2 regions of the Promicromonospora sp. Marseille-Q5078 genome follow, and region 2 is predicted to be linked to the other one. Evidence: predicted binding sites of a transcription regulator. Region 2 holds the regulator's gene; the other holds the start of a gene.
What was found. The regulator LexA, encoded in region 2, represses DNA repair genes until DNA is damaged. The targets are predictions, from matches to a motif close to TCGAACANNTGTTCGA.
Positions count from the first base shown of each region.

Region 1: ruvA (Holliday junction branch migration protein RuvA) is a predicted target of LexA. The motif match lies at 3,131-3,146, and genes of this name have one in related genera.

Region 1 covers NZ_JBNPQG010000001.1:2,450,457-2,462,233, forward strand. The annotation lists gene secD (protein translocase subunit SecD) at 1-618, opposite strand, end outside; gene yajC (preprotein translocase subunit YajC) at 741-1,178, opposite strand; gene ruvB (Holliday junction branch migration DNA helicase RuvB) at 1,407-2,504, opposite strand; gene ruvA (Holliday junction branch migration protein RuvA) at 2,497-3,117, opposite strand; gene ruvC (crossover junction endodeoxyribonuclease RuvC) at 3,240-3,830, opposite strand; gene ACQFYA_RS11395 (YebC/PmpR family DNA-binding transcriptional regulator) at 3,988-4,746, opposite strand; gene pdxT (pyridoxal 5'-phosphate synthase glutaminase subunit PdxT) at 4,754-5,398, opposite strand; gene ACQFYA_RS11405 (MarR family winged helix-turn-helix transcriptional regulator) at 5,464-5,967, opposite strand; gene ACQFYA_RS11410 (chloride channel protein) at 6,054-7,859, shown strand; gene ACQFYA_RS11415 (NUDIX hydrolase) at 8,061-8,636, opposite strand; gene pdxS (pyridoxal 5'-phosphate synthase lyase subunit PdxS) at 8,633-9,553, opposite strand; gene ACQFYA_RS11425 (hypothetical protein) at 9,623-10,210, opposite strand; gene ACQFYA_RS11430 (glycosyltransferase family 4 protein) at 10,207-11,457, opposite strand; gene ACQFYA_RS11435 (phosphatidylinositol mannoside acyltransferase) at 11,454-11,777, opposite strand, start outside.
Region 2 covers NZ_JBNPQG010000001.1:1,926,792-1,938,568, reverse strand. The annotation lists gene ACQFYA_RS08965 (sensor histidine kinase) at 1-271, opposite strand, end outside; gene ACQFYA_RS08960 (PP2C family protein-serine/threonine phosphatase) at 268-1,674, opposite strand; gene ACQFYA_RS08955 (HelD family protein) at 1,847-4,165, shown strand; gene serA (phosphoglycerate dehydrogenase) at 4,209-5,447, shown strand; gene ACQFYA_RS08945 (DUF5302 domain-containing protein) at 5,531-5,791, opposite strand; gene nrdR (transcriptional regulator NrdR) at 5,847-6,395, opposite strand; gene ACQFYA_RS08935 (LysM peptidoglycan-binding domain-containing protein) at 6,551-6,889, opposite strand; gene lexA (transcriptional repressor LexA) at 7,142-7,954, shown strand; gene ACQFYA_RS08925 (L-lactate dehydrogenase) at 7,982-8,941, opposite strand; gene ACQFYA_RS08920 (ATP-dependent DNA helicase) at 8,951-11,011, opposite strand; gene hflX (GTPase HflX) at 11,087-11,777, opposite strand, start outside.

The sequences.
Region 1 (11,777 bases), 520 kb from region 2:
GGCCTCGGCCCCGTTCGCCGCCGTCGCGGTCGGCGTGGCGGTCGGGTCCGTGTCCGTGTCCGCCGGGACGGACAGCGGCGCCCCGGCGCTCTTGCCGCTCGGGCTCGTGTCCGCGCTCTCGTCGGACGACGCCCCGTCGGCGTCACCGCCGGGCGACGGGGACGGCGAGGCGGACGGGTCGGGCGTCGGCGTCCCGGCGGCGTAGGTCAGCACCGGGCGGAAGCGCATCTGGGCGGGCTGCGAGATGAGGTCGATGGTCTCCTGCGACACCTCGCCGGGGATGCCGACGACGATGTTCTGGGAGCCCTGGGCGGTGATCTCGGCCTCGGAGACGCCCGAGGAGTCGATGCGCTGCCGGATGACGTTGATCGACTCGTCGATCGTCTCGGCGGTGACCTGCGAGCCGTCCGTCGTGTCGGCCTTGAGGATCAGCTGCGTGCCGCCCTGCAGGTCGAGCGCCAGGCCCGGGGCGAAGCTCGCGCCGTCCGGGTTGGACTCGGTCTTGGCGTCCCAGAAGACGCCGGCGCCGAGAGCCAGGAACGGCAGGACGATCGTCAGGATCGTGAAGACCACGAGGGTGCGTGCCGGACGCGACCGCTTCGTGCGTGAGTTCGCCAACTTCTGTCTCTTCCCGTCTGCGCGTCGCCGGGGGGCCGACGCGTGAGGGCGCCGGCCGGGGTCACCCCGACCGGCGCGGTGTCAGTCGAGCGGACTCAGGCGTCCGCCCTCCCTGGTCACTGCTACTTGGCGCCGGTCTCGCCCTCGTCCCGACGCTGCTGCTCCCGGTACTCCCGCTGCGCGGTGTCCAGGCTCGACAGGTCGTCGGGGACGTCGACGTGATCGTCGCCGGAGGTGATCGTACCGGTCGCGGTGGGGTCCGCTGTGACGTCGGTCTCCTCGGCCTCGTCGACCGCGTCGACGGCCGGCGTGTCGACGCGCTTGGCGATCGCCGCACGGAGCCAGCGGGTCTGCGTGCCGGGGGTCGACTCGATGGTCACGGTGTCGCTCGCCTCGTCGACCTCGACGACGGTGCCGAAGAGGCCGGACCCCGTCATGACCTCCTGGCCCGGCACGAGCTGCGACCGGAACTCGGCCTGCTGCTTCTGCTGCTTGCGCGTCCGCTGGCTCATGAAGAACATGAGGCCGGCGAGGACCACGAAGAGGATGATGAGTTCCACGGAGCGTCCTTGTCTGTCGCTGCCCGACGGTCGTCGACCGACCACCGGGCGTCGGGGGCGCACCGGTCGGCGCGCCGGGCGCAGAGGTCTGCGCGTACGGGCCCCAACGAGCACGGCACCCGTCGAGTTCCGGCCCCGGGCCGTCCGCGGCCGGGGCTCCTCCAGTCTAGGTGCTTCGCGCGTGCCGTCGTCGACGCCGACCCCGCACCGGCGGCCGTACGGGCGGAGTCAGGCCTCCGGAGCGCGCCCGCCGCCGTCCGCGTCGTCGAACAGCGTGCCCCCCAGCGGCGCGCCCCATGCCCCGGGCGGGGGCTCCAGGCCGAGGTGCTCCCAGGCGGCCGGCGTCGCGACCCGCCCCCGCGGGGTGCGGCCGAGCAGGCCCTCCCGCACCAGGTACGGCTCGGCGACGGTCTCCACGGTGTCGGGCTCCTCACCCACGGTCATCGCGAGGGTGCTCAGCCCCACGGGGCCGCCGCCGAACCGGCGGCACACCGCGTCGAGGACGGACCGGTCGAGGCGGTCGAGGCCGATCGGGTCGACCTCGTAGACCTCCAGCGCGGCGCGCGCGGCCCGCAGGTCGAGGCGGCCGTCGCCGCGCACCTGGGCCCAGTCCCGCACGCGGCGCAGCAGCCGGTTCGCGATGCGGGGCGTGCCCCGGGAGCGGCCCGCGATCTCGTGCGCGGCCGCGTGCTGGATGTCGACGCCCATCAGGCCCGACGAGCGGGTGATGACACGCTCCAGCTCGGCGGCGTCGTAGAAGTCGAGGTGCCCGGTGAAGCCGAAACGGTCGCGCAGCGGCGCGGGTAGCAGCCCGGAACGCGTCGTGGCGCCCACCACGGTGAACGGCGGCAGCGCGAGCGGGATCGCGCTGGCGCCGGCGCCCTTGCCGACGACGACGTCGACGCGGAAGTCCTCCATCGCGACGTACAGCAGCTCCTCGGCGGGCCGCGCGAGGCGATGGATCTCGTCGATGAACAGCACCTCGCCCTCCTCGAGCGAGGAGAGCACGGCCGCCAGGTCGCCGGCGTGCTGGATCGCAGGGCCGCTCGTGACCCGCAGCGCCGTGCCGAGCTCCGCCGCGATGATCATCGCGAGGGTCGTCTTGCCGAGGCCCGGCGGGCCCGACAGGAGCACGTGGTCCGGCGCCGCGTCCCGCGCCAGCGCCGCCTGCAGCACCAGGGAGAGCTGGTCGCGCACCACGCGCTGCCCCACGAACTCGTCGAGCTTCTTGGGACGCAGCGCCGCCTCGGCCGCGCGCTCGATCTCGTCGGCCGACGCGGTGACGAGCCGCTCCCCGCCGTACTCCGGCTCCAGCGGCTCAGCCACGGCGCCCGCCCAGGGACCGCAGCGCCGCGCGGAGGGTGGCCGCCACGTCGACCGGGCCGTCGTCGCCGGCGTCGGCGAGCACGCGGTCCACCGTGTCCTGCGCGACCTTCGCCGCCCAGCCCAGGCCGACGAGCGCCTCGACCACCTGGTCGCGCGCGGGGTCGCCGCCGGCCACCGGCGCGGCGTCGGGCACCCGGTCGTCGCCGACGCCCGGGGCGCCCAGCTTGCCGCCCAGCTCCAGCACCAGCCGCTGGGCGCTCTTCGGCCCGACGCCGGGCACCCGGCGCAACGCGGCGAGGTCCTCGGTGGCGACGGCGCGGCGCAGGGAGTCGGGGGTCAGCACGGCGAGCATGGCCAGCGCGATGCGCGGGCCCACGCCGGACACCGACTGGGCCGTCTCGAAGACCTCGCGCTCGTCGGCCTCGGCGAAGCCGAACACCGTCATCGAGTCCTCGCGGACGACGAGCGTGGTGTGCAGCTGCGCCCGCTCCCCGACGCGCAGCCCGGCGAGGGTGCCGGGCGTGGCGTGGACGAGGTAGCCGACCCCGCCGACGTCGAGCACGGCCCGCTCCAGCGTCACGTGCGTGACCGTGCCGGTCAGGGAGGCGATCACCGTTGTCCTTCCGTCGAACACCCGTACGAGGCGTCACTGTAACAACCGGCGCCGACGCCGTCGGCCGCGACACGGGAGACGGCGGGCATCGCCCGGGAGCGGGGATCGGTCAGCGCGCGGTGTCAGCGCGCGGTGCGGGACGGCGCGCCCCGGTGCTTGCCCTTGCGGGCGTTCTGCTCGGCCGCCGCCCAGGCCCGCTGCGCGGGCGTGAGCTCGTGCCGCTCCCCGCCCTGCAGGGCGCCCGCCGGGCGCCACAGGTGCGTCACCGCGAGGGCGAGCGCGTCGGCGGCGTCGGCAGGCCGCGGGAGGTCGTCGAGGCCGAGGATGCGCGCGATCATGCGCTGCACCTGCTCCTTGCCCGCCCGGCCGGAGCCGGTCACCGCGGCCTTGACCTCGCTCGGGGTGTGCATCGCCACCGGGATCCCCCGGCGCGCGGCCGCGACCATCGCGAGCCCGGCGACCTGGGCCGTGCCCATGACCGTGCCGAGGTTGTGCTGGGCGAACACCCGCTCGACCGCCACGACGTCCGGCATGTGCCGGTCCAGCCACTCGTCGAGCCCGGAGGCGATGTGCAGCAGCCGCAGGTCGATGCTCGTGGCAGGGTCGCTGCCCACGACGCCGACGTCGACCAACCGCGCCTTGCGTCCCGGCAGCGAGTCGACGACGCCGACACCGCACCGGGTCAGCCCCGGATCCACCCCCAGCACGCGCACGTCGTCACCTTCTCACGCGGCCCGGGCGTGGCCGCGGAGGCGCGGCCGCGGCCGTCGCCCGCCGAGGTGGCCCACGGCCCGCGAAGTAGTACGGATCTCGCCGAGGTAGTGGACTGGACCACTACCTCGGCGAGAACTGAACTACCTCGGCGGGGGCTCACTCCTCGTCGAGGGCCGCCATGACCTCGTCGGAGGCGTCGAAGTTCGCGTAGACGTTCTGCACGTCGTCGCTGTCCTCGAGCGCGTCGATGAGCCGCAGGATCTTGCGCGCGCCGTCGACGTCGACCTCGACCTCCATGGACGGGTGCCAGACGGAGTCGGCCGAGTCGTACTCGATGCCGGCCTCCTGGATGGCGGTGCGCACGGCGACCAGGTCGGTGGCCTCGCTGAGGACCTCGAAGACCTCGCCCTCGTCGCTGACGTCCTCGGCGCCGGCCTCGAGGGCAGCGAGCATGACGTCGTCCTCGGTGACGCCGTCGGCCTTGGGCACGACGACGAGACCCTTGCGGGAGAACAGGTACGACACGGAGCCCGGGTCGGCCAGGTTGCCGCCGTTGCGGCTGAACGCGAGGCGCACCTCGGAGGCAGCGCGGTTCTTGTTGTCCGTGAGGCACTCGACGAGGACGGCGATGCCGTTCGCGCCGTAGCCCTCGTACATGATCGTCTGGTAGTCGACGGCGTCGGCGCCCTCGCCGGAGCCGCGCTTGAGCGCGCGCTCGATGTTGTCGTTCGGGACCGACGACTTCTTGGCCTTCTGGATGGCGTCGAACAGGGTGGGGTTACCCGCCGGGTCCCCGCCTCCGGTGCGCGCGGCGACCTCGATGTTCTTGATCAGCTTCGCGAAGAGCTTGCCACGCTTGGCGTCGATGGCCGCCTTCTTGTGCTTGGTCGTGGCCCACTTGGAGTGACCTGACATGCGCTCCCTAACTCCTTCGCGATGCTTGGACGAGCCGGACGAACAGCTCGTGCACGCGCGCGTCCCCCGTGATCTCCGGGTGGAACGCGGTGGCGAGCAGCCGTCCCTGACGTGCTGCGACGATCTTACCGGCGGCAGCGCCCACCGCGGAGCCGTCCGCCCAGCGGTCGGGGATCCGCGCGAGCACCTCGACGTCCGGGCCCGCCGACTCGACCCACGGGGCGCGGATGAACGCGGTGCGCACGGGGCGGTCGCCGGGGGCGTCGGAGACGCCCGCGACCTGCAGGTCCGCCTCGAACGAGTCGACCTGGCGGCCGAACGCGTTGCGGCGCACGACGACGTCCATGCCGCCCAGCGTGCGCTGGTCGGCCGTGCCGCCCTCGATGCGGTCCGCCAGCAGGATCATGCCGGCGCACGACCCGAACACCGGCAGCCCCTGACCGATCAGCTCCCGCAGCGGGTCGGCCAGCCCGAACAGGCGCAGCAGCTTGTCGATGGTCGTGGACTCGCCGCCGGGGAGCACCAGGCCGTCGACCGCCTCGAGCTCCGCGGGCCGCCGCACGCCGACCGCGCGGGCGCCCGCCCGCTCGAGGGCGGCGGCGTGCTCGCGCACGTCGCCCTGCAGGGCGAGGACGCCGATCGTCGTGGTCACCGAGGCAGTGTAGGGCGATCCTCGGGCTCGCCCCGGCAGCAGCGAGGCGGCTACGGCTCGGCAGGTCAGAGCGCGAGCGTCTGCAGGTCTCGCGGGTCGGGCTCGCCGGACGCGCTGGTGAACTCGGCGAGCGCGGCGACCATCGCCGACCGGCGCGTCGAGGGCACCCGGCGCAGCACCTCGGCGATCGCGTCCCGGCGCCGGACGCTGACCCGCTCGACCAGCGCGCGCCCCTCTTGGGTCGCCACGAGGAGCACCCCGTGCCGCCGCGCCGGGTCCTCGGCACGTCGCACCCACCCGCCCGCGACGAGGCGGTCCGCGTTGCGCGAGAAGGTCGACGAGTGGACGCCCAGGCGCTCGGCCACGGCCCCCTGCCGCATCGGCCCCGCCGAGCACAGCAGCACGAGGGCGCGCAGCTGTGGCAGAGACACCTCGTCGAGCGCCTCTGCCACGGAGCGGGCGATCACACCCAGCAGCCCTCGGGAGGCGTGCAGCACCGTCGCGGCGAGCTCGGTCTCGTCGTCGGCGTCGAGCCCGGCGTCCCGGACGTCCGGAGCGTTCTCGTCCATCGGACCAGGCTAGCGACCTGCACGACACCCGGCGTCCGGTCCGCGGGCGCTCCGGCACCAGATCGATGCATGCCTACACTCGTTGTATGCCTACACGCTCGTTGCTCCGTCGCGCGCCTGCCGTCCTCAGCGACCCGACGCACGGCGGGACGGGCGTCTCGGTGATCCTCGCGCTCGTGATCGGCGCCCTCACAGGTCTCGGCGCCATCGGGTTCCGGTGGCTGATCGCGCACACCACCCTCCTCTTCACCGGGACCGCCGACCTCGCTGCCACGGACGTCGGGGAGCATCCCGTGCACCCGTCGCTGCCCTGGCTAGGCCCGTGGTTCGTCGTCCTCGCTCCTGTGGTCGGCGGCCTCGTGTACGGGCCGCTCGTCTACCGCTGGGCCCGCGAGGCCCGCGGGCACGGCGTCCCCGAGGTCATGCTCGCGGTGGCGCGGCACGGAGGGCGCAACCGTCCCCGCGTCGCGGCCGTGAAGGCGCTCGCGTCCGCGGTCTGCATCGGCTCGGGCGGGAGCGTCGGCCGTGAGGGCCCGATCGTGCAGATCGGCTCCGCGCTCGGCTCCACCGTCGGCCAGCTCGGACGGATGCCCGCCGACCGTCTGCGCACGCTCGCCGCCGCCGGCGGTGCCGCCGGCATCGCCGCGACGTTCAACGCGCCCGTCGCCGGCGTGCTGTTCGCACTGGAGCTGATCCTGCGCGACTTCTCCGCCCGCTCCTTCGGGCTGGTGGTCCTGGCGTCGGTCACTGCGTCCGTCGTCGCCCGGGCGGTCCTCGGCGACGACCCGTTCCTCACGCTGCCCGCCCTCACCGTGGACGATGCCCGCACCTACGTGCTCTTCGCCCTCCTCGGGCTCCTCGCGGGGGCGCTCGGCGTCGGCTTCACGCGAGTGCTGTATGCGATCGAAGACCTGTGCGACCGCGTCTGGCGCGGCCCGGAGTGGGCGCGGCCGGCTGTCGGCGGGCTCCTGCTCGGCCTGCTCCTGCTCGCCCTGCCCCAGCTCTACGGCGTGGGCTACCCCGTCCTGTCCGGCGCGGTCGACGGCCGGTTCGTGGTGGGCCTGCTCCTCCTGCTGCTCGTCGGCAAGGTCGTCGCCACCAGCCTCACGCTCGGCATCGGCGGATCCGGCGGTGTGTTCGCCCCGTCGCTCTTCGTCGGCGGCATGCTCGGCGCGGCGTTCGGCCAGGTCGCGCACCAGCTCGCCCCGGGGCTCGCGCCCTCGGCCGGGGCCTTCGCCGTCATCGGCATGGGGGCGACCTTCGCCGGGACGGCGCGGGCACCGATCACCGCGGTGGTCATGCTCTTCGAGCTCACGGGCGAGTACTCGATCATCCTCCCGCTCATGCTGGCGGTCGTCCTCGCGACCGGAGTCAGCCGCCTGCTGTCGAGCGACACCGTGTACACCCTGAAGCTCCGGCGCCGCGGGATCGACCTCGACGAGCACCCTGCCGATCGCGTCCTGGGCGGCGTACAGGTCGCGGCGGTCATGGAGGAGGCGCCCCGCGCCGTCGCGGTGGACGCCGCCCTGGACGACGCCTCGAGCACGCTCCTGGCCAGCGGGCGTCCCGCCCTCCCCGTGCTCGACGGCGACAGGCTCGTGGGACAGCTGCGTGCCGACCTCGCCGCCGAGGAGCTCGCACAGGACGACGAGGCCGACCGGGCCACGGTCGCCACCGTCCTGACCGACGTCGCGCGCGTCCCGCACGGGGCGGACCTCCGCGAGGCGCTCACCGCGCTGCACACCCACCCGGACGACGACGGCGGCGCCGTCGTCGACGACGACGACGGGCGCCTCGTCGGTTGGCTGACCCACCGCGCGGTGCTCGGCGTCCTGTCGGCACCGGGGACGGCCCGCGCTCAGGAGCACGGGGACACGACCGCGACCGGGTAGCTCCTCGTGGTGGGAGCGCACCGACGTCCAGGTGATCTGGTCGACGCTCCGCTGCGCCTGTACCCACGCCGTCCCGTCGCTGATCGCCGCGGCGGATCGTAGGTCGTCCTGGATCACCAGGTCGCCACCAGGTCGCCACCAGGTCCCCAGGCCGTCGGACGGCGCCTCGTCGGCCCGGCAGGCGATGGTCCGGGCGAGAGGTCACCGGGAGGTCGCGCCGAGCTCCTCGGGGTCGGAGGGCTCGTCGTCATGCTGCGTGCCGAGGTGGCGCACGGTGCCGTCCCACCCGCGGGCGAGGGCGTCGACGACGTCCGGCAGCGCGGTCGGGAACACCTCGCGGCTCTCGGCCCGCAGTTCGTCGGTCGTGAGCCAGCGCATCTCGTCCAGCACGTCCCGCTCCTCGGGGGTCCACCCGGCGTCCGTCGGCTCGTGGCCGCCGTCGACCCGCGCGAGGAAGAACACCTCGTCCTGCCGGCAGGTCTCGGCGAAGAACCGGAAGATGCCCGCGCGGGTCAGCACCGGGCCCACGAGGTCCGCGGGCGCGAGCGCGAGGCCCGCCTCCTCGCGCAGCTCGCGCAGGGCGGCCTCGACCTCGCTCTCGCCGGCGTCGATGCCGCCGCCGACCGTGAACCACCACGACCGCTCGGGCTGGTCGGCGTCGTGGCCGCGCACCAGCAGCACCCGGTCCGCGTCGTCGAGCACGATGACGCGGGCGGCGCGCCGGTGCCGCATCCCGTCCGGTCCGACCACCCAGTCGTCGCCGAGGGCGGGCGTCACCAGCCCCGCTCCGCCAGGCGCACCGGCGCCGGCTCGGCCTCGACGTTGATGCCGACCATCGCCTCGCCGAGACCGCGGGAGACCTTGGCCAGGACGTCGGGGTCGTCGTGGAACGTGGTGGCCTGCACGATGGCCTTGGCGCGGGCGACCGGGTCACCCGACTTGAAGATGCCGGACCCCACGAAGACGCCCTCGGCGCCGAGCTGCATCATCATCGCGGCATCCGCCGGGGTGGCGATGCCCCCCGCGGTGAACAGCACGACCGGCAGCTTCCCGGCGCGCGCCACCTCGGCGACGAGCTCGTACGGCGCCTGCAGCTCCTTGGCGGCGACGAACAGCTCGTCCTCCGGCAGGGAGGTCAGGCGCCGGATCTCGCCGCGGATCTGTCGCATGTGGGTGGTGGCGTTGGAGACGTCGCCCGTGCCGGCCTCGCCCTTGGAGCGGATCATCGCCGCGCCCTCGGTGATCCGGCGCAGGGCCTCGCCGAGGTTGGTCGCGCCGCACACGAACGGCACGGTGAACTGCCACTTGTCGATGTGGTTGGCGTAGTCGGCGGGGGTGAGCACCTCCGACTCGTCGACGTAGTCGACGCCCAGGGACTGCAGCACCTGGGCCTCGACGAAGTGCCCGATGCGCGCCTTCGCCATCACGGGGATCGAGACGGCGTCGATGATGCCGTCGATCATGTCGGGGTCGCTCATGCGCGCGACGCCGCCCTGCGCGCGGATGTCGGCCGGCACCCGCTCGAGGGCCATGACGGCGACCGCGCCCGCGTCCTCGGCGATCGTGGCCTGCTCCGGGGTGACGACGTCCATGATGACGCCGCCCTTGAGCATCTCGGCCATGCCGCGCTTGACGCGGGCCGTGCCCACCTCGCCCGCGGGGATCTGGCCGTCCGTGCCGATGGTCTCGCTCAACTCAGGCCTCGCTCGTGTCGAAGTCGGCGGCGTGACCGCTGTCACGCCGGTTCCATCCTAGTTCCGCCGTCAGGAGCCGGTGAGCCCCTCCGGCATCTGGTCGTCCAGCTCGACGGTGTGCGGCAGCGCCGCGTGGCCGCTCAGCCGCAGCAGGCGCACGTACCAGGTGCGCCGGGCCCGTCGGGCCTGCGCGACCGCCTCGTTGTGGAACCGGCGCGCGAGCTGCGCCCGGTACCAGGCCGCCGCCAGCTGGCCGACGAGCTCCTCGCCGGCGGGCGTCCCGCGCAGCTCCCGCACGGAGTCCTCGTCGCCGAGGGCCGAGCGGAGCGTCGACGACAGCTCGCTCTCCGCGGGCTCCCGCCCCGTGCCCAGGCCGTCGAGCGTGAGCTCCCCGCCGGGCGCGACGGACCGCGCGGCGTCGTCGACGACGGCGAACGCGGCGTCGGCCACGAGCACCGCCCCCGCCGGGTCCAGCAGGCCGGACGACGCCAGGTCGATCGCGGCGCCCGCCCGCCGGGCGAGCTGCGCCTGCAGCGCGACGCGGGAGGCGACGACCTTGCGGTGCTGGCGGTCGAGGCGCGACGCCGAGATCCACGCGAGCCAGACCACCACCGCCGCGACGACGAGGACGACCAGTGCGAGCTCCGACCAGCTCATGCGCCCTCACCGCCCGCGGCCCGGCGCGTGCGCAGCCAGCCGACGGCGCCCTCCGACCGCGACGTGGCGACCGGCGAGCCGAGCGCCTCCCCCGCGGCGACCGCCATCTCGTACACCGCGAGCACCTGCTCCGTCACCGCCGACCAGTCGAAGCGGCGCACGAAGGCCGTGGCCCGCACGCGCCGGACCGCGGTGTCCTCCCGGTCGTCGAGCGCCTCGAGGATCGCGCGCGCCAGGTCCTCCGGCTCGCCCGTGCGGAACAGCCGCCCCCCGGCGCCGTCGTCGAGGACGCGGCGGAACGCCCCGAGGTCGCTGGCGACCACGGCGGTGCCCGCGCTCATCGCCTCGACGAGCACGATGCCGAAGCTCTCGCCGCCCGTCTGGGGTGCGACGTAGAGGTCGGCCGACGCCAGCAGCGACGCCTTGTCCTCGTCGCTCACGCCGCCCAGGAACTCGAACGACCCGGCGTGCGGGCCGAGGGCCTCGATCGCGGCGTCCCGGCCGTCGTCCCCCTTGCCTGCCACGAGGAACCGCGCCCCGGGCAGCCGCTCCAGCACGCGCGGCGCGGCGGCGGCGAGCACCTCCAGCCCCTTGCGGGGCTCGTCGAGCCGGCCGAGGAAGGCGATCGTGGGGGCCGTGGTCGTGCCGCGCCACCGGTCGGCCGGCTCGGCCGCGGCGAACGTGTCGACGTACACCCCGTTCGGGATGACGACGGCGTCCCCGCCCACGTGGTCGACCAGCGTGCGTCGCGCGTCCTCCGACACGGCGATGCGTCCGGCGATCTTCTCGAGCGACTGGCGCAGCAGCGGGAACGCGACCTGCAGCGCCCGGGAGCGCTCCTGCGAGGTGTGGAACGTCGCGACCACCGGTCCCTCCGCCACCCAGAGGGCGAGCATGGACAGGCTGGGCACCATCGGCTCGTGCAGGTGCACCACGTCGAACCGGCCCGCCTCGAGCCAGCGCCGCACCCGGGACGCGGCCCGTGGCCCGAACGTCAGGCGCGCGACGGAGCCGTTGTAGCGCACGGGGATCGCGCGGCCCGCCGGGGTGACGACCTGCGGCACCGGGGTGTCGTCGTCGGCGGGGGCAAGCACCGACACCTCGTGCCCGGCGCGCTGCAGCGCCAGCGCGAGGTCGCGCACGTGGAACTGGACCCCGCCGGGGGCGTCGAACGAGTACGGGCAGACGATCCCCACGCGCAGCGGCCGCGCCGGGGTGACGGGCGCGGCGGCGGGCGTGGCGCTCATCCCTCGCCCGCCTCGGCCCGGGTGCGCGCGTACCGCTCGGCGTCGAGGTCGTCGACGAAGACGCGCTGGAGCATGTGCCAGTCCTCCGTGGACTCCTGCAGCGTGCGGGCGACGGCGTCCACCCAGCCCTGGGTCATCCGTGCCACCCGTTCCTGGCGGTGCAGCCCCGACTCGTCGGGCACGGGGACCGCCGGGTAGAACCGGATGGCGATCCCCCACGGCGTCCCGGCGGCGCGCCGCCGCTCGCCCGCGAGCCGCTCGTAGGCGATCCCGACGGGCACGAGCGGGACCTTGGCGGCGAGCGCCAGGGCGGCGGGGCC
Region 2 (11,777 bases):
GCGCCAGCGGCCGCGTCACCCCGCGCTGCAGGGCCCGCCACATGAAGAGCCCCATGACGACCACGAGCAGCACCAGCACGATCACCACGACCAGCAGGGTGAGGTTCCAGGCGTGCGCCGCGTCCATGGCCTCGTCCCCGACCCCCACCCGAAGCAGCACGAGCGAGCGCTGGATCGCGACGAGCGCCACGGCGAGCGCCAGCAGCAGCACCGCCCCGACGACGAGGAGGAGCCGCAGGACGACGTCGTGCAGCGGGCGCTCGCGCCTCACGGCCTGGCCCACTCGGCCGAGTCCGCCAGGGTCGAGGAGCGCTCCCCCAGGTACGGGGTGTCGCGCCCGGTCCAGCCGACGACCAGGAGGGCCGCGTCGTCCGTGAACGGCCCGCCGTGCAGCGCGCGGACGCGCCGCAGCACCCGTTCCACGACGCCGACGACGCCGTGCCGTCCCAGGTCGTCGCGCACGAGCTCGTGCAGCCCGGACTGCCCGAGCCGGGGCACCCGCTGCCGCAGCAGGCCGACCCGGGCGGGCCGCTCGCCGTGCAGGGCGGCGAGGCCGAGGGCGTCGCGGCCCAGCCCGTCGAGCTCCGGGTCGTCCGTCCGCGCCGCACCGAGGTCCACCTCCGCCTCGACGAGCCCGTCCGTGTAGAGCATCAGCGCGAAGGGCCCGTCGAGGTCGATCCGCCGCGGCTCCCACCCGCCCTCCACAGGGACGCCCAGCGCACGGCCGCGCCCCGTCGGCGGCAGCGCCTCGCACCGCAGGTCGCCCACCGGGCCGGTGATGAGCAGCGGCGGCAGATGGCCAGCCAGGTACACGTCGGCGCCGGAGCGGTCGGGCGTCACGACCACCTGGCACAGGGTCACGAACACCTCGGGCCGCGACCGTTCCGTCAGGAGCACGCGCTCCAGGTGCTCGAGGATCCGCTCGGGCTCGGTCCCGGTCAGCACCAGCGTGCGCCACGCCGTGCGCAGCGTGGCTCCGAGGGCGGCCTCGTCCGGGCCGTGACCGGCGACGTCGCCCACCACGGACAGGACCGTGCCGTCGGGCGTCTCCACCGTGTCGAAGAAGTCGCCGCCGAGCAGCCCGCCGCCGCCCGGCAGGTAGCCGACCATCACGGAGACCTTCTCGTCGCCCACGAGGGGCTTGGGCAGCAGCGCACGCTCCAGCCGCGCGGTCTCCTCCGCGCGCACGGCGCTGCGGTAGAGGGCCCGCTGCTGGGCGGCGGACCGGCGGCGCTGCAGCGCGTAGCGCAGCGACCTTCCGAGGAGCCCCGAGTCCGTCTCGCCCTTGACCAGGTAGTCGTCGGCGCCCGCCGCCACGGCACGCAGCCCCTGGTCGCCGCCCGTGAGGCCGGTGAGCACCACGAGGGCGGGCACGTCGTGCACCCGCTCGGCCACCTCGCGGAGCCGTTCCACGGCCGTGAGCCCGACGGCGTCGGGCAGCCCGAGATCCAGCAGCACGCAGTCGACGCCCGGCGCGCCGCCGGGGCGGGCGAGCGCGTCCACCGCCTCCGCGACGGACCGGGCACGCCTCAGGACGATCGACACCTCGGCGTCCTCGAGCAGCTCCGTGACGAGCAGCGCGTCCCCGTCGTCGTCCTCGACGAGAAGCACGGTGGCCGTCGCGTCCTCGGCCGGCCCCTCGGACCCGGCTCGCAGGACGTCGCCGCTGCTCATGGGCCAGATCCTAGCCCGCACGTGCCCGCCCGGGCGGTGCCCCCGGCCCGGCGCGTCGCCGCTCGGCGCCCGGACGGCGCACCCGGGCGCCCGCGGCATCTGCAATGATGGTCCGCCGCACCGTGGCCGCGCCGCCGACCGCGCGCGGCGCGAAGGACGCTGGGGAGGATGCGTGGCAGGCAGGCACGACGAGCTGGCCCGCGAGCAAGGGGTCGTCGACGGCCTCTACGCCCGACTGGACGAGCTGCGGCGCGCGACGCGCGACCGCCTGGTGGAGGTCCGCCGGTCCGGGCCCTCCGGATCGCCGCAGAACCGGAGCGAGCGCGACGCGTTCGCCACCCTGTACGAGGACCGCGTCGCGCAGCTCGACGCCGTCGAGGACCGGCTCGCGTTCGGCCGCCTCGACCTCGACGACGGCGACACTCGGTACGTCGGGCGCCTCGGTCTCGCGGACGACGAGCACCGGTCCCTGCTGACCGACTGGCGAGCGCCGGCCGCCACCCCGTTCTACCGGGCCACGGCCCTGCACCCCGCGGGGGTGCGACGCCGCCGGCACCTCGTCACCAGCGGGCGCGCCGTGACCGGCCTCGAGGACGAGGTGCTCGACCTCGACGCGCTGCAGTCCGTCGACGGAGAGGGCGACGGCACGGACGGCACCCTCGCCGCCTCCACGCTGTCGGGCGAAGGCGCGTTGCTGGCGTCGCTCGCCGCGCGTCGCACCGGCCGGATGACCGACATCGTCGCGACGATCCAGGCCGAGCAGGACCGCATCATCCGCTCCGACCTGCCCGGCGCGCTCGTGGTCCAGGGCGGGCCCGGCACCGGCAAGACCGCCGTCGCGCTGCACCGCGCGGCCTACCTCCTGTACGCACACCGGCGCGTGCTGGAGCGCAGCGGCGTGCTGCTCGTCGGCCCGAGCCGCGCGTTCCTGCGGTACATCGACCAGGTGCTTCCCTCGCTCGGCGAGACGGGCGTCGTGGCGACGACGGTGGGCGAGCTGCTGCCCGGCGTCCGCGCCACCGAGGTCGACGGCCCGGAGGCCACGGAGATCAAGGGACGCCTGGTGTGGCGCGACGTCGTGCACCGCGCCGTCCGCGCCCGCGAGCGCGTCCCCGCCCGCGACGTGCGCTTCCGGCTCGAGGGGTACGACCTCGCGGTGCGGCGCCGGGACGTGCGCGACGCCATCGCCCGCGCCCGGCGCACCCACAAGCCCCACAACGAGGCGCGGGCGACGTTCGTGCGCGACATGCTGGCGCGGCTCGTGGACCAGTACCGCGCGGCGGCGGACACCGAGCTCGCGCCCGAGGACGTCGCGATGGTCACCGAGGACCTGCGCTCGCATCGCGACGTGCGCGTGGCCCTCAACCTCGCGTGGTTCCCGATCACGCCCGAGAAGCTCGTCGCCGACCTCTTCGCGAAGCCGCACCGCCTCGCCGAGGCGGCCCCCGAGCTGTCCGACCGCGAGCGGGCCGCCGTGCGGCGGGACCCGGGCACCCCGTGGACCGAGGCCGACGTCCCCCTGCTCGACGAGGCCGCGGAGCTGCTCGGCGAGGACGACTCCATCGCGCGCGCCGAGGCGCGGGCCCGGGCGTCCGAGCGCGCCGCCGAGCTCGAGTACGCCCGCTCGGTCCTCGAGTCCACGGGCGCGGGCGGCGGGCTCGTCGACGCCGAGACGCTGGCGTCCCGCTTCGAGTCCACGGGCCCGCGCCTGACCACCGCCGAGCGCGCCGCGGAGGACCGCACCTGGACGTACGGCCACGTCGTCGTCGACGAGGCCCAGGAGCTCTCCCCGATGGCGTGGCGGATGCTCGTGCGCCGCGTCCCCACCCGCTCGATGACGATCGTCGGCGACGTCGCGCAGACGTCGTCGGCGGCGGGCGCCCGGTCGTGGGCCGGCGCGCTCGGCCCCGTCCTGGGCGACTCGTGGCGCCTCGAGGAGCTCACCGTCAGCTACCGCACGCCGGCCGAGGTCGCCGACGCCGCGCAGCGCATGGCGGCGGCCGCGGGGCTGCCCACCTCGCCGCTGACGGCGGCCCGCGAGGTGGTCGGCGCGCTCGAGCTCAGCCGCGTCACCCCGTCCGGCCCCGCACGGCCCGTGCTCGTGCGGGAGGTCGTGGACCACGTGCTCTCGCTCGCGGCCGAGTTCGTCGGCTCCGACGGCGCGGGCCGGGTCGCGGTGGTCGCGGCCGCCGACCAGGTGCGCGCGCTGCGCGAGGCCGTGGAGTCGGCGCTGCCCGGCGCGCTGGGACCGGAGGAGGCGTCCCGGCTGCTCGCGCAGCGCCCGGAGGACGCGCAGGTCGTCGTGCTCGACCCGCGCGGGACCAAGGGCCTGGAGTTCGACGCGGTCGTCCTGGTCGAGCCCGAGGCGGTCACCGGCGGGCCCGGGGGCGCCTCGGACCTGTACGTCGCGATGACCCGGCCCACCCAGCGACTCGTCGTGGTGCACGAGCAGCAGCTCCCCGCCGGGATCGTGGAGCTCGCCGTGGCGTGAGACGGGTTTGTGGGCACGGCCCCGCACGGCGCACCATGGGCACGTGCTGCGTGCCCTGTTGCTCGAGAACGTCCACCCTGTCGCCGCCCAGAATCTCCGTGACGCGGGGATCGAGGTCGTCACGCGCTCCGGCGCGCTCGACGAGGCCGAGCTGATCGAGTCCCTCGCGGACTTCCAGATCCTCGGTATCCGGTCCAAGACCACCGTGACGCGGAAGGTCCTGGAGAGCGTCCCGAGCCTGCAGGCCGTGGGCACCTTCTCCATCGGCACCAACCAGATCGACCTCGAGGCCGCCGCGGCCCACGGTGTCGCGGTCTTCAACGCGCCGTACTCCAACACGCGCTCCGTGGTGGAGCTGGCGGTCGCGGAGATCATCTCCCTCACCCGCCGCCTCACCGTGCGCGACAAGGCGCTGCACGACGGCGTCTGGGACAAGACCGCCGACGGCGCGCACGAGGTGCGCGGCCGCACCCTCGGCATCATCGGCTACGGCAACATCGGCTCCCAGCTCTCGGTGCTCGCGGAGAACCTGGGCATGCGGGTCGTGTTCTACGACACGGCCGAGAAGCTGTCCCTCGGGAACGCGCACCGCGTCGAGACCGTCGAGGAGCTCCTCGCCGTCTCCGACGCCGTGACGATCCACGTGGACGGGCGGCCCGGCAACGCCGGCCTCTTCGGGGCGGAGCTGTTCGCCGGGATGAAGCCCGGCGCGATCTTCCTCAACCTGTCCCGCGGGTTCGTGGTCGACGTGGAGGCGCTCCGTGAGCACATCCTGTCGGGCCACCTGGGCGGCGCGGCCGTCGACGTCTTCCCGACGGAGCCCAAGAAGCGCGGCGACGAGTTCACCTCTCCCCTGCGCGGGCTGCCGAACGTCATCCTCACGCCGCACGTCGGCGGCTCGACCGAGGAGGCCCAGGAGGCCATCGGCGAGTTCGTGTCCAAGAAGGTGCGGGACTTCGTGCTGACCGGGTCGACGACCCTGTCCGTGAACCTCCCGAACCTCCAGCTCGCGCACACCGGCGTCGGCCGCATCATGCTGCTGCACCGCAACGTCCCCGGCGTCCTCGCGCGGGTGAACCAGGTGTTCGCCGACCACGGCGCCAACATCGAGGCGCAGATGCTCGCCACCCGCGGCGAGGTCGGCTACGTGGTCACCGACATCTCCGACGTCACGCAGCGCGGCGCCTCGGCGAAGCTGCAGGCGATGGACTCCACGATCCGCCTGCGCATCCGGGACGCCTTCGAGCGGCCCGAGTTCCCGCCCGGGCCCGCGGCCGGCTGATTCCGGCCCCCCCACGCACGAAGGGCCTCCCCGGTTCCCCGGGGAGGCCCTTCGCACGTGCGGCCGGCGTGCGGCCGAGCGGCTCAGCCGGACTTGCGCCGGAACATCTTCTGCACCGGCCCGGCGGTCTCGGAACCGTGCACCTGGCCGGTGTTGCCGTCCTTGCCGGCGGTCGGGTGGCTGGCGGCGTTCTTCCGCTCCAGCGCCTCCCGGAAGCGCGCCTTCGTGTCCTCGGAGGGCTTCGCCGCCTTGGAGTCGTCCGTCGTCATCACGGTCACCTCGTGGTCCGTCGGGGTGGGCGTGCTCGCACGGCGGACCGCGCAGCACCTGGTGCGGTCCAGCATGCCCTGGCACCTTGGGAGACGCCAGGGCATTTCGCCCGGACCGGGCGGGGATCCCTCAGCGGGCCGTGTCGCGCCCCGCGACCGTCGCCCCCGACGTCGCACCGTCGCGGTCGGACGAGCCACAGTCGTCCGCCGACGACTCGCCGTCGTCCCGGGCCTCCCGCTCGGCGCGGAGCGAGACGATCGCGCTCTCGAAGTCCTCCAGCGACTCGAACGACTGGTAGACGCTGGCGAACCTCAGGTAGGCGACCTCGTCCAGCTCGCGCAGCGGCCCCAGGATCGCGAGCCCGACCTCGTTCGCCTCGACCTCCGGGCGGCCCGACGCGCGGAGCGTCTCCTCCACCTTCTGCGCCAGCAGGGCCAGGTCGTCGGAGCTCACGGGCCGGCCCTGGCACGCCTTGCGCACCCCCGCCACGACCTTGTCGCGGCTGAACGGCTCGGTGACGCCGGAGCGCTTGGCGACCGACAGACTGGCGGTCTCGATCGTGGTGAAGCGGCGCTGGCACGCCGGGCACTGCCGCCGTCGGCGGATGGACGAACCGTCGTCGGAGGTGCGCGAGTCGATGACTCGCGAGTCCGCATGGCGGCAGAACGGGCAGTGCATCGCTGGTCTCCTGCGCTCGGCTCCGGACCGGCGCCCGGCTGCCCGACAAGGTAAGCGGCGGGCGACTCCAGGCGCAAGCAGGTCCATCCTGCCACCGGCGCCGGCTCGCGGCGGACACCACGACGGAAGCAGCGCGGCGGCGGACCCGTGGCCGATCAGTCGAGCGGCAGGAGCACGACCTGCCCCGTCCGGAGCTCTGCCGTCGCGAGGCCGTTGAGGTCGCGCAGCTCCGCGACCACGTCCCGCAGGTCGTCACCCGAGTCGCGCACCGACTGCGCGTACTGCCAAAGGGTCTCCCCGGGGGCGACCGTGTGCAGCCGGACCTCGACGCCGGACCCGGGCGACTCCGCCACCGCGCGCTGCCCGATCAGGCCGGCACCGACGAGGACCACCAGAGCGAGCAGGGCGATCACGACCCTGCCCCGCCGGGTGAGCCGGAGCCCCCCGAGGCCGAGGAAGCCCGGTGCGTCGGTGGTGCTGCGCGGGTTCTGCATCGTCCTGCCTCCGGTCCACGTCGCCGCGCCGCCCCGCGGGCGGCGCCTTCGTCGAACATCCGTTCGTCGAACACCTGTACGTCGAACTGCTGTACTAGGTGTACCACGTCGCGACGACACGGTCGAGGTCTGATCGAACAGATGTTTGATGTCGGGGCGGAACTGTCCTAGAGTGACCAGCAGCGCGATGGAAGGTTTGTCGGATTTCATCGGCCCGCCCGCGGGCCGCGCCCCTGCAGGACGGAGAACGCGATGACCAGCGGACGGGACCAGGCCCCGGCGGCTCCGGCGCCGTGGACGGCGCCGAGCGACACCCCGGAGGACGTGGCCGGCGGCACCGGGACCGCGCTCGCGTCCGTGAGCGAGCTCGCCCCCTCGGCCGACCGGCTCACGCCGCGCCAGCGGCGTGTGCTCGAGACGATCCGCAGCTCCGTCGAGGCGCGCGGGTATCCCCCGACCATGCGCGAGATCGGCGAGGCCGTGGGCCTCGCGAGCCCCTCCTCCGTCAAGCACCAGCTCACGACCCTGGAGCGCAAGGGCTACCTGCGGCGCGACCCCAACCGTCCCCGCGCGATCGAGGTGGTCGACCCCTCGGCCCCGACGGCCGACGGCGACACCGGGTCCGCCGCCGCGCTCCCGCAGGGACTCGTCGCCGGGTCGGTCGCCGGGTCGGACGCCCAGCCGGCGCAGGCCCCCTCGTACGTCCCGCTCGTGGGCCGGATCGCCGCCGGCGGGCCGATCCTCGCCGAGCAGGTGGTGGAGGACGTGTTCCCGCTCCCCCGTCAGATCGTGGGCGACGGCGCCCTGTTCCTGCTCAAGGTCGCCGGTGACTCCATGGTCGACGCGGCGATCTGCGACGGCGACTGGGTCGTGGTGCGCAGCCAGCCCGTCGCCGAGAACGGCGAGGTGGTGGCCGCGATGATCGACGACGAGGCCACGGTGAAGACCTTCAAGCAGGCCGACGGCCACACCTGGCTGATGCCGCAGAACGCCGCCTACTCCCCCATCCCCGGTGACGAGGCCCAGGTGCTGGGCCGGGTCGTGGCCGTGCTCCGCAGCCTCTGAGCCGGCCGGCAGGGCGACCCTGCGGGTTCAGAGGCCGAGCCGGCGCTGCACCGACCGCATGTTCTCGGCCGAGGCGCGCAGGCCGGCCAGCTCGTCGTCGGACAGCGGGGTGTCGATCGTCTCCGCGACCCCGCGCCGGTCCACCAGGGACGGCACGGACAGGCACACGTCGTCGATCCCGTAGAAGCCGTCGAGCCGTGACGACACGTTCATCACGCGGTGCTCGTCGTTGAGGACCGCCTCGATGATGCGGGTCGCGGCCAGCCCCACCGCGTAGTTGGTCGCCCCCTTGCCGGCGATCACCCGGTAGGCCGACTCCACCACGTCGGTGGCGATCCGGTGCCGGGCCGGCTCGTCGAGAGGCGGGCGCCCCCGGAACGGACGCCAGTCGAGCAGCGGCACGCCGGCGATGGAGGCGGAGCTCCACAGCACGATCTCCGAGTCCCCGTGCTCGCCCGCGATATTCGCGTGCACGTTCCCGACGGCGACCCCGCAGTGCCGGGCGACGGCGTCGCGCAGCCGCGAGGAGTCGAGCACCGTCCCGCTCCCGAAGACCCGCTCGCGGGGTAGGCCGCTGATCTCCTGGGCGGCGTACGTGACGACGTCCACGGGGTTGGTGACCATGAGGTAGACGGCGTCGGGGGCCACCTCGAGCAGGCGCGGCAGGATCGTGCGCGTGAGCCCGACGGTCGCCTCGGCGAGGTCCAGCCGGCTCTGGCCGGGCTTCTGCTTCGCGCCCGCGGTCACCGCCACGACGTCCGCGCCCCGGCACACCTCGATGTCGTCGGACCCCTCGATCTCCGCCTGCGGGATGAACATGCCGCCGTGCCGCAGGTCGAGGACCTCCGCCTCCACCTTGGCGCGGTTGACGTCCATGAGCGCCACGGAGCGGGCCGCCCCCCGGGCCAGGGCGGCGTACGCGAGGGTGGACCCCACCGCGCCGGCGCCGACGATCGCGAGCTTGGTCGTACTGCGTGTGCCGTCCACGGCCCCAGGCTAGGTGTCGAGCCGCCGCAGCGCAGCACGGACGAGCTCGCCGTCCGTGGTCGGCCAGAAGTCCGGCATCGACCGGGTGAGGAACGACCCGTACCGAGCCGTCGCGAGACGCGGGTCGAGGACCGCGACCACGCCGCGGTCCTCGGACGTGCGAACCAGGCGGCCGGCCCCCTGCGCGAGCAGCAGCGCCGCGTGCGTGGCCGAGACCTGCATGAACCCGTTGCCGCCCGCCTGCTCGACGGACCGCGCGCGGGCCGCCTTCACCGGGTCGTCCGGGCGCGGGAACGGGATGCGGTCCACGAGCACGAGCTGGCAGCTCGGCCCGGGCACGTCGACGCCCTGCCACAGCGACAAGGTGCCGAAGAGGCAGGTGGCCGGGTCGTCCGCAAAGGCGCGCACCAGCGTGGGCAGCTGGTCGTCCCCCTGGCACAGCACCGGCACGTCGAGCCGCTCGCGCATGGCCTCGGCCGCCGCGAGGGCCGCGCGCCGCGACGAGAACAGCCCCAGCGTGCGTCCTCCCGCGGCCTCGATCAGGCCGGCGATCTCGTCGAGCTGGGCGTCCGTCGTCGGCTCGCGCCCCGGCGCGGGCAGGTGGCGGGCGACGTACAGGATCCCCTGGCGCGGGTAGTCGAACGGGCTGCCGACGTCCAGGCCGCTCCAGTCCGCCGTCTCGTCCGTCCCGCCGGAGCCGGCGAGGCCGAGCGAGCGCGCGACCGGGTCGAACGTGCCGCCCAGGGTGAGCGTCGCGGACGTGAACACGCCCGTCGCCTCGCCGAGCAGGTGCGTGCGGATCAGGCCCGCGACCGCGAGGGGCGCCGCGTGCAGCCGGGTGATGCCGTCGCCCGCCCAGGGCGCGTTCTCGGGCGGGCGCGAGCACCACAGCACGTCGGACGTCGTGTCCTCGGCCGCCATCCGCTCGGCGACCTCGAAGAGCTGGAGCACGGCGGACTGCGCCATCTTCATCCCGGCGTCGGGCGCGCCCTGCCCCTTCGCCTCGCCCTGCGGCTTGAGGCGGGTGAGCAGCTCGCGCGCCGCGTCGCGCACCGCCCCGACGGCCGCGCGCAGCTCGTCCGGCAGCCCGAGCGGGAAGCGTTCCGCCGGCGCGGTGGCGAGGAGGGACCCGAGCCGCTGCGACGCCGCGTCCAGCGACTCCGTCTCGGTGCCCCCGTGTCGGCGCGCGAGGCGTGCCGCGTGCTCCACCACCGTGAGGGACATGTCGACGGTGGCGGCCGCCGTCACGCGCTCCGCGAGCTCGTGCGCCTCGTCGACGACGACGGCGTCGTGCTCCGGCAGGACGCCGGGGTTCCCGGAGACGGCGATCCCGAGCATCGCGTGGTTGGTCACGACGACGTCGGCCTCCCGCGCCGCGGCACGCGCGTGCTCCGGGAAGCACTCGGCCAGCAGCGGGCAGCGGTTGCCCAGGCACTCCAGGGCAGTGACGGACACCTGGCGCCACGCCCGGTCGGGGACGCCGGGCACGAGGTCGTCCCGGTCGCCGGTGTCGGTCTCGTCGGCCCACGCGTGCAGGCGCCGCACGTGGTCGGCGAGGGTCGTGGCGTCGTCGGCGCGAGCGCCCTTGGCGCGGGGCGCGGGGGGCGCCGGGTGCTGCTCGGCGCCCGCCCCCTCACCCGGCCCGGGGTCGGCCGGGAGGTCGAAGAGGGTGGCGCCCTCCACCGGGTAGCCGCCGGTCACCTTGTGCCGGCACAGATAGTTGTGCCAGCCCTTGAGCAGCGCCACCTTCGGCACCCGCGGCAGCCGCGGTCCCACCGCCTCGGCCACGAGCGGGAGGTCTCGCGTGACGACCTGCCGCTGCAGCGCCAGGGTCGCTGTCGAGACGAGCACCCGCTTGCCGTCGACCACCGAGTGCCGCACGGCCGGCACGAGGTAGGCCAGCGACTTGCCCGTCCCGGTGCCGGCCTGCACGAGGAGGTGCCGCCCCTCGTCGACGGCCTCGGCGACCGCCGTCGCCATCTGGTGCTGGCCGTCGCGGCGGCCTCCGCCGAGGGCCCCCACCGCCAGGTCGAGGAGCGTCTGGGCGTCGGGGGTGTCGGCGGAGGTCACCCGTCGATCCTAGGGCGGTCCGCCGACCTCCGGCCGCGGCGCCCACAGCCCGTGGGCGCCGCTCCGCCGTCGGGGTCAGGCGGTGACGGCGACGTGGCGCAGCTCGGCGGCGAGGCCCTCGTCCACCCGGCCGCGCAGGCGGGTGCCCTCGGCGAGGTGCTCCTCCTGCACGGACCCGCCGACCTCGTGCGCGCGGTGCACGAGGTCGCCGCGCGAGTACGGCACGACGAGGTCGATCTCGACCTGCGGCTGGGGCAGCTCGGCCGCGACGAGCTCGCGCAGCTCGGCCATGCCCTCGCCCGAGTGGGCGGACACGACGACGCTGTGCCGCTCGCGGCGCTGCACGCGGCCGACCACCGCCGGGTCGGCGACGTCGGCCTTGTTGAGCACGACGACCTCGCGCACGTCGGCGATACCGGGGATCTCGGCGAGCACCTCGCGCACCGCGGCGATCTGGCCCTCCGGGTCGGGGTGGGAGACGTCGACGACGTGCAGCAGCAGCGCCGAGTCGCCCACCTCCTCCAGCGTGGAGCGGAACGCCTCCACGAGCTGGTGCGGCAGGTGCCGCACGAAGCCGACGGTGTCGGTCAGCGTGAAGGGCCGACCGTCCTCGGTGCGCGCGCGGCGCACCGTCGGGTCGAGGGTGGCGAACAGCGCGTTCTCCACCAGCACGCCGGCGTCGGTCAGCGCGTTGAGGAGCGAGGACTTGCCGGCGTTGGTGTAGCCCGCGATCGCCACGTTGGGCACCGCGTGCCGCTTGCGCTCG